4 regions of the Blautia sp. SF-50 genome follow, and region 2 is predicted to be linked to each of the others. Evidence: riboswitches for the same ligand, from Rfam matches in the RefSeq annotation. Region 2 holds a riboswitch; each other region holds the start of a gene.
The links. A riboswitch is a leader RNA that binds a small molecule or an ion and turns the genes downstream of it on or off. The one in region 2 is predicted to bind cobalamin.

Region 1: another riboswitch for cobalamin. It lies ahead of BLP57_RS10630 (ABC transporter permease); the one in region 2 lies ahead of BLP57_RS06260 (sirohydrochlorin cobaltochelatase).
Region 3: another riboswitch for cobalamin. It lies ahead of BLP57_RS09360 (ABC transporter substrate-binding protein); the one in region 2 lies ahead of BLP57_RS06260 (sirohydrochlorin cobaltochelatase).
Region 4: another riboswitch for cobalamin. It lies ahead of nikB (nickel ABC transporter permease); the one in region 2 lies ahead of BLP57_RS06260 (sirohydrochlorin cobaltochelatase).

The regions. Positions count from the first base shown of each region.
Region 1 is NZ_FMUW01000015.1:42,659-44,864, reverse strand. It holds gene nikC (nickel transporter permease) at 1-180, opposite strand, end outside; gene BLP57_RS10630 (ABC transporter permease) at 196-1,125, opposite strand; cobalamin riboswitch at 1,262-1,435, opposite strand; gene BLP57_RS10625 (MATE family efflux transporter) at 1,583-2,206, opposite strand, start outside.
Region 2 is NZ_FMUW01000007.1:69,220-71,425, reverse strand. It holds gene BLP57_RS06265 (NAD(P)/FAD-dependent oxidoreductase) at 1-346, shown strand, start outside; cobalamin riboswitch at 666-840, shown strand; gene BLP57_RS06260 (sirohydrochlorin cobaltochelatase) at 1,003-2,206, shown strand, end outside.
Region 3 is NZ_FMUW01000012.1:64,258-66,463, forward strand. It holds gene pcrA (DNA helicase PcrA) at 1-424, shown strand, start outside; cobalamin riboswitch at 526-815, shown strand; gene BLP57_RS09360 (ABC transporter substrate-binding protein) at 922-2,016, shown strand; gene BLP57_RS09365 (FecCD family ABC transporter permease) at 2,031-2,206, shown strand, end outside.
Region 4 is NZ_FMUW01000009.1:48,542-50,747, reverse strand. It holds gene BLP57_RS07605 (M14 family metallopeptidase) at 1-228, shown strand, start outside; cobalamin riboswitch at 513-701, shown strand; gene nikB (nickel ABC transporter permease) at 886-1,824, shown strand; gene nikC (nickel transporter permease) at 1,825-2,206, shown strand, end outside.

The DNA of each region.
Region 1 (2,206 bases), on a different contig from region 2:
TATCGAAACATCCACAAGCAGCGGATCATGCGGCGCCAGTACAGGTGCAAAAATAGCTGCCAATGCAAAAATTATGACCACCATCAATCCTATTTTTGTTTTCGGTGACCGGAATACCTGTTTCCAGTACAGATTCTGGATCATGCTTTTTTCTGTTTTCTGCTTTCTTCTGCTTCCCATTCTATGATCTCTCCTTTACTTTAACTGGATTCGCCGGTCAATCGCAGAATAGGCGATATCCACAAGAAAATTTAATACTACAATGCCAACAGCCAGAATAAAGATAAAACATTGCAGCACCGGAGTGTCTTTTGAGATCACGGATTTCAATGCCAGATTTCCGATTCCCTGAATTGAAAAAATACTTTCTATCACAGCTGAGCCACAGAAAAAACCGATCACAATTGATACCAGACGTGTCAGCACAGGAATCAGGATATTTTTCAGACCATGACGCAAAATTACATTTACAGATGACAATCCCTTAGCTCTGCTGGCACGTATGTAATCCTGCTTCAGCACCTGTATCATATTGGTACGGATCAATCTCGTCATAATTCCAAAGAAACTGATATCCATGGCAAATGCCGCAAGAATCGGGATGCCTCCGGCATCTCCTCCGATCACGGAAATCACTTTTAGCTTTACTCCAAATATATAGAGCAGCATCAGACCGATCCAGAAAGACGGCATAGATACACTGAGGGACGACAAAATGCGAATGACTTTATCCAGAACTCTGTTTTCATAAATTGCCGACAAAATTCCAAGAGGGACTGATACGATCATCAACAATAAAAACGAAGTAACTGCCAGTTTAAATGTCTGTGGAAAATATCTTTTTAATTCCTCAAAAGCCGGTTTTCTGGTAGAATATGATTTTCCAAAATCGCCATGAAGTGCCTGATCCAGCCATTTCCCGTATTGTACCAGCACCGGCTGATCCAGTCCTTCCTCATGCCGTACTTCTTCTACCTGCTCCGGTGACGGATGCTCATATTTTTTCTCCGCCAGCACTCTGGCAGCATCACCTGCCGATATAAAACTCAGCATAAAAATAATAAATGTAACCGCCAGCACTACCGGAATCATAAATATAAAACGCTTTGCAATTACTTTTCCCATCTTCATCTCTCCTCATTTTTCATCTGTTTATTCGGTTAAAATAAAAAAAGCTGATATGATCCAGCATCATATCAGCACAAAAAACAAACCTCTACCTCAGGCAGAGCTTATTCCTTCTGTATCCCATCCGAATCAGAATTCTTCTGTCAAAAAGGCAAGTCTCCTGACTCCAGTTCTTCCTACTTACCATCTTCCCGGATCTCTCCAGTGATATTTTGGTTTTCGTCCCTGTCACAGTAGCGGTGGCTGTTCTGGCATTTCACCAGATTCCTTATTAAGTACTTTGTACACCCTTCTGACTATTCAATTTTCATAGTTGCAATGAATAAATATTATAATATCATACTTTTCTTTTTATATAAATAGTTTTTTGTCAAATATAAAATATCTGAACATTTCATAGTGAAACCCGGATATTTTCTGCCTGTATTATTATAAATCTCTTAAGTAAATAACATTATGTATGAACGGTGACTTCTTTATATTTCCGTATAATGATCATATAACTTACGAATAATAAAACAGCTGCGCTGCTCCATGCACAGATCTCTGCATAGTATATTCCATCTTCACCGATCAGTTTTGGCAGCAGCAGCGCAACACTGACACGCATTATAAATTCTGCAATGCCGCTGGCAAGCGGAATCAAAGTATTACCCAGGCCCTGGATAGCGGAACGATACACATACAGCAGATACAGCACCCACAAAAAGACAGCCATAATAAACAAATACTTATATGCTATATCCAATACCTGTCGGGTCTGATCCGGTTCACCGGATACAAACAGGGACAGTACATTACGTCCAAACAGTACCATCATGCCGGAAATGAAAGCCGAAGTGAGCACTGCCATATAAGTGCCGCTGCGCACGCCTTTTCGAATCCTCTGGTATTTTTTTGCACCAAGATTCTGGCCCACATAGGTTGTAATAGCATATCCATATGAAATGGCAGCCATCTCCAAAACCCCATACAGCTTGTTCGATGCCGTAAATCCCGCCACAAACAGAAAACCAAATCCATTGATCACATACTGTACCACAAGTCCTCCCACGGAGATGATCACATTCTGTATCGC
Region 2 (2,206 bases):
AAGCACAAAAGCCCGTATTGAGGAAAGTTTCGTAACACCTACACTTTCTGCGACACCGGGAGATTTAAGCCTTGTTATGCCGAAACGTATCCTAGATGGCATCATCGAGATGATCTATGCTCTGGATAAGATCGCACCGGGAACCGCAGATGATGATACTTTGCTTTATGGCGTTGAGGTTAAATTCTACAACATGGAGGTCGAGATCGACGAAAATCTGGAAACCTGCCACAAGGGTCTCTTTGTTATCGGAGACTGTAGCGGCGTGACCCATTCTCTGTCCCATGCATCTGCCAGCGGAGTCTACGTAGCCAGATACCTGGAGCAGGAGTATTTTAACAGATAAACTGCAGAGCAGTTTATCTGTTATGAGCAAGTAGCAAAGCGGATTGCGAATATCCAGTGTAAGACAGTCCATTTCTGATATCAGGGTGATGACAGAAAGGGGCTGTTTTTTATGCAGGATATGCATGAATATTGGAGAAAGTATTCTGATAATAACTGACAGATACAGGGAGAAAACCGGTTACTGTTCACTGGTAATAATTCGCGAGGTATTTTTTGTGAGTGAAGATCACAGAAAATCGTGAATCGTCTGACATCAATCTTGACAAATTTATGAGTTTGTGGTAAAAGTTAGATAACCAGGTAAAAGAAAATATGTGCAAATGTTATAATGATAAGGTTGCATCCAGTCGGATGTGCAAAAGAGAATCCGGTGAGAATCCGGAACGATACCGTCACTGTGAAAGGGGAGCTGCTTTTATAACCACTGGGAGACCGGGAAGGGAAAGCAGCGTGGAACCAAGTCAGGAGAACTGCCTTATTGTGAGATTCAGGGATTCGCGGTTTACGAATCGGTATTCTCCATAACAATACAGAACTTCTTTTTATGTATTTGTATTGCGCAGAGAATCATGTGTGAGCAGGCGGCCGCAGAGAGCTGCTGCTTTTTTGTACATATCAGTATTCTGGAAATACATGAAAAGAGGACAATGAGAAATGAAAAGAAAAACAATGTTAGCTCTGATGCTCGCAGTTTCCATGACATGCTCTATGGGTGCGGCTACAACAGCAATGGCAGCAGAGGATTCTGCTACAGAAGAGAACGCTGAGGCAGCTGATACCACAGAGGCTTCTGATGCAGATCAGGAAGCAGCAGATAATGTAGCAGCTCTGATCGACAAGATCTATGTACAGGAAAGAAACGACACAACAGATGAGGACTGCAAGGCAGCCAAAGAAGCATGGGATGCTCTGACAGATGCTCAGAAAGAACTGGTAGAGGGTGAGAATGCAGATCCGGATTATTTCGGACGTGACACAGGAGATGCTTCCAAGGACGATCCGCGTAACCAGGATGAGATCGGTGAGAATGAACTTCTTGTTGTAAGCTTTGGTACTTCCTTCAATGACAGCCGTGCAGAGGATGTCAAGGGAATCGAGGATGCTCTTGCAGAAGCTTATCCGGACTGGTCTGTAAGAAGAGCATTTACAGCACAGATCATCATCAACCATGTAGAGGCAAGAGATGATGAAGTGATCGATAACATGCAGCAGGCTCTTGACCGTGCAGTAGAGAATGGTGTTAAGAATCTGGTTGTACAGCCTACCCATCTGATGCATGGTGCTGAGTACGATGAGATGACAGAAGCGATCAATGGCTATAAAGATAAATTCGAGTCTGTAGCTATCGCAGAGCCAATGCTCGGTGAGGTTGGAGACGATGCAACTGTGATCAATGATGACAAGAAAGCCGTTGCTCAGGCAATCACAGATACGGCTTGCAAAGAGGCCGGATTTGACAGCATGGATGCAGCAGCTGAGGCTGGCACAGCATTCGTATTCATGGGACATGGAACATCTCATACAGCTAACGTTACATACGATCAGATGCAGACACAGATGGAAAACCTTGGATTGAAGAACGCATTCATCGGTACTGTAGAGGGTAAGCCGGAAGATACAGCCTGCGACAAGGTTATCGAGAAGGTAAAAGAAGCAGGATACAAGAACGTTGTTCTTCGTCCGCTGATGGTTGTTGCCGGAGACCATGCAAATAACGATATGGCCGGTGATGAGGAGGATTCCTGGAAGAGCCAGTTTGTAGCATCCGGAAACTTCGATAAGGTTGACTGCCAGATCGAGGGTCTTGGAAGAATCGAAGCAGTTGAGAAGCTTTATGTAGAGCATACAAAGGCAGCCA
Region 3 (2,206 bases), on a different contig from region 2:
GATCACCCGTGCCATGAAGGAACTGACTTTAACCTGTGCAAAACAGCGGATGATCCGTGGGGAGACTCAGTATAACCGTGTGTCACGTTTTGTAAGGGAGGTTCCACGGGAGCTGGTAGATCTTGGACATACCATTCAGGAGAAAAAGCCCAGAGTAGATGATATCGTATCTCCGAAAAACGCCTATGCCCAGATGAAAATGAATTTCCAGGCAAAGAGCACCCTGCAGAAAAAAGATTTCACAGTGAAGAAGGCGGACAGCCTGGACTATGGTGAGGGAGACACGGTCCGTCATGTGAAATTCGGAGTCGGTATCGTAAAAAATATCGCAGACGGCGGCAGAGACTACGAAGTGACGGTAGACTTTGACAAAGTCGGCGTGAAAAAAATGTTCGCCGGTTTTGCCAAGCTGAAAAAGATCTGAGAGGGATTTCTCCGGGCAGACTATTTCTGCAAAAAACTGTAAAAATCCGGCCTCAAGGTTGTAATTGGAAAATCAGTATGTTAGAATCAGTATCAGCGTAATTGAATTGCTGTGAAGTGAACAGTATCACCGGCACATATGCTGCCGGATACTGTGAGAGGGAATCGGGTAAAAAGCCTGAGCGGTTGCGGCCACTGTATACAGAAGAAGGGATTTCACATGCCATTGCAGAAACTCATGTGAGAAGGCGAAATCCCGATGTCAGAGAGATTCTGGAGAAAATTCTGATACATCATTCATGATCGGCTAAAAGATGAATGGTGTATCAGTTTTTATTTTGCGGAGTTTTTTCTGAGTCTGTAAGTCAGGAAACCTGCTTGACAGTATGTAAGTGGGAGCTTCCGTACAAAGTGTTCCGTGCAGATTTTATGAAGTCCCATCTTTTCGATTACCCATAGGAAACAGGAGATAAAACAGGCGAAAAGAGAGGAAATGAAATGAAAAACAAGTATGTATCCACAAGAATCATGGCAATGGTAATGGCAGCGGCAATGACCGTATCAGCAGCTCCGGCTGTTTATGCCGCAGAGAGAGCAGACTCCGAGACCATCAAGGAAGACAACCAGCCGGCAGCAGAAGACAGTACAGAGTCTGCAGACACCGAAGATTCTTCCGCAGAGGCAACCAAGACAGAATATCCTCTGACCATCACAACCTATGATTACGATGGAAACGAAATCGAAACCACTTATGAAAAAGCACCGGAAAAAGTCCTTGCTGTATATCAGGGAAGCATTGAGACTATGCTCGCACTTGGTCTGGAAGACCACCTGGTAGCTACCGCAGGTCTTGATAATGAAGTTCCGGAAGATCTCAAAGAAGCATTCTCAAAAACAAATTATCTTGACGAATTTACCCCATCCCTTGAAACTGTAACAATGCTGGAGCCGGACATGATCTTATCCTGGAGCTCTCTTTTCTCTGATAAGAATCTGGGAAATGTAACAGACTGGATCGACAAAGGCTGCAACACCTACTACAACACCAATACTCGTCCGGACGGCGACAGAACACTGGAAAATGAATTCACAGATATCTTAAATATCGGAAAGATCTTCGATGTACAGGACAAAGCACAGGCTATCGTTGATGATGCAAAAGCAGTGATCGACAAAACTCTTACTGCAACTGCAGATGTAAAAGACAAACCAAGCGTAATGGTATTGGAGCCTCTTGGAGATGACATCACAAACTATGGCGTAAAGAGCCTTGGCGGAGATATGGTAACACAGTTAGGCGCAACTCTTGCAAACCCGGATGCTTCCACCGTTGGAAAAGAGGATATCATCGCAGCCAACCCTGACGTGATCTTTGTGGTTTACATGCCATATGCAGGAGATGATCCGGAAACTGTTAAGAACAGCCAGCTTGCAGTGATCCAGGATGATGAGTCCCTGAAGAGCCTTGACGCAGTAAAGAACGGACGTGTTTACCCGATCATGCTCAGTGAGATGTATGCAAGTGCAACACGTACCCAGGACGGAATCGAAACTTTTGCAAAGGGATTATATCCGGACGTAAATCTTGACTGATCGGAGAAAATGCAGTGAAAGAAACAACTTCACAGAGAAAAAAAGATAAGGTGCTCAGAACATCCATGTATGTGGCAGTTCTCATCGGACTTGCAGGATTCCTTATTTTTTCCATACTTGCAGCCATCACTTTTGGAAATGCGGATCTGTCACTGAAGGATGTATACAGCGTTATCGCTTATAAATTGTT
Region 4 (2,206 bases), on a different contig from region 2:
GTCTATGAATATGCGCCGTATACCGGATGCTGGTATCCTTCCAAGAAGCCTGGAGAATACTTTTTTAAGGGGGAAGAACTGGGTGAACTGAGAGATTACTATGGGAATTTACTTTACACATCTATTGCAACTGAAAACGGAGTCGTACTTTATCAAACAGCCAGTCTGAACATTATTGAAGACGGACCAATGATCGCATATGCAGCGATCACGGAGACTCTGACCTGATAGTAAACCACCTTTTCAGAACGCTTCTGTCTGAAATCATATTGAAACAGTAAGAAAACCGGGTTTTACCATTTGCTATTCTATTTATAAAAATAGCGAGGTAAACTCCGTGTTTTTTTAGCAGATCAGATAAATCCAATTGTCAAATCCCCCATGGGGGATATATACAATTCAAGCATCTTTAGCAAAATTTATGAGTTTTCTAAAAATATAACATTTTTCCATAGACATAAACTATAGTTTTATCATATAATGTTTCAGTAATTTGACAGCATTTGCTGATTTTCACATCAGCCGTTGTAAGTTCTGAGAGGATTAATAGGGAAACCGGTGTAAATCCGGTACGATCCCGTCACTGTAAGGGGGAATCCTCAGACAAAGTACCACTGGTCGAGTACGTGAGAAATAGACCGGGAAGGTGCCTGAGGGTAAGGATCCTAAGTCAGGAGACCTGCTTGCAATTGTTTTAAAATGATTCTTACGGAAGATAGGAAGCATATTTATTTTGTGTGCCCGTATTTCGTCACGGGCTTTTTTCGTGCAAATTTTCTAAAATTCCATGCATATTCTGCATATTAAGAATCCAATAGTTTCTTTTATCTAACTAAATTAAAACGGCAATGTTAAAATCGCATCAAATGAGGAAAGGAGTAAAACGTGACAAAGAAACAAGTAGGAAAAAGATTTCTCCAGATCATCATTGTATTATTTGGAATCAGCTTTTTCACATTTGGACTGACCTACCTGTCACCTGGTGATCCTGCGGAGATCATGCTGACAGAGTGTGGTAATCTTCCTACACCAGAGCTTCTGGAACAGACAAGACATGAGCTTGGCCTTGATCAGCCCTTTCTCGTGCAGTATGGTTCCTGGCTGAAGGGTGTTGTTACAGGAGATATGGGACAGTCCTATTCTTTCAAAATGCCGGTAACAGATAAACTGGTATCCTGTTTCTGGCCGACGCTGAGGATGTCGTTGCTGGCACTTCTGATGATGGTCATTATTTCCATACCGCTTGGAATCCTGGCCGCTGTATATCAGAACAAATTCCCGGATTATTTTGTGAGAGGAATTACCTTTGTGGGAGTATCTGTTCCAAGCTTCTGGCTGGGCCTGATCCTTCTCAGCATCTTTGGTGTTCAGCTTCGCTGGATCAATGTTGCCGGGGGCAGTACGGATTTTAAATCCATGATCCTCCCGGCGCTGACTCTTGCACTTGCCATGTCTGCAAAATATACCAGACAGGTAAGAAGTGCAGTGCTGGAGGAACTTCATCAGGATTATGTCACAGGTGCAAGAATGCGTGGAATCAAGGAAAGCGTCATTCTCTGGAAACACGTCCTTCCTAATGTTATGCTTCCGCTGGTAACGCTGCTGGGACTTTCCCTTGGAAGTCTTTTGGGAGGTACTGCAGTTGTAGAGATCATTTACAACTGGCCTGGAATGGGAAATATGGCAGTAAAGGCGATTTCCTGTCGTGACTATCCTCTTGTACAGGGCTATGTACTTTGGATCGCGATCCTGTACATGTGCATCAACCTGCTTGTGGATCTGTCCTATACTTATCTCGATCCAAGACTTAAGGAGGATAGATAATTGAAAAAGGTATTACGAACATTCAAAGAAAATAAACAGTTCACTCTTTTCTTCATTCTGGGTCTCGTGGTGATCGGAATTGCGATCTTTGCGCCGCAGCTCTCACCATATGATCCACTGAATGCAGTTATGACCGAATCACTGCAGGAGCCAAGCTCCGCTCATCCGTTCGGAACGGATAAGCTTGGACGAGATCTTCTTTCCCGTGTTATCTTCGGAACAAGAACCTCTCTGATCATGACCTTATGTCTGGTTGCAGTGATCTTTGTCATCGGTACATTTTTAGGAGTTATTGCCGGATATTTCGGCGGCGTTGTGGATGCAGTGATCATGCGTATCGCAGATATGATGATCTCCTTCCCTGGGCTTGTACTGGCCATTG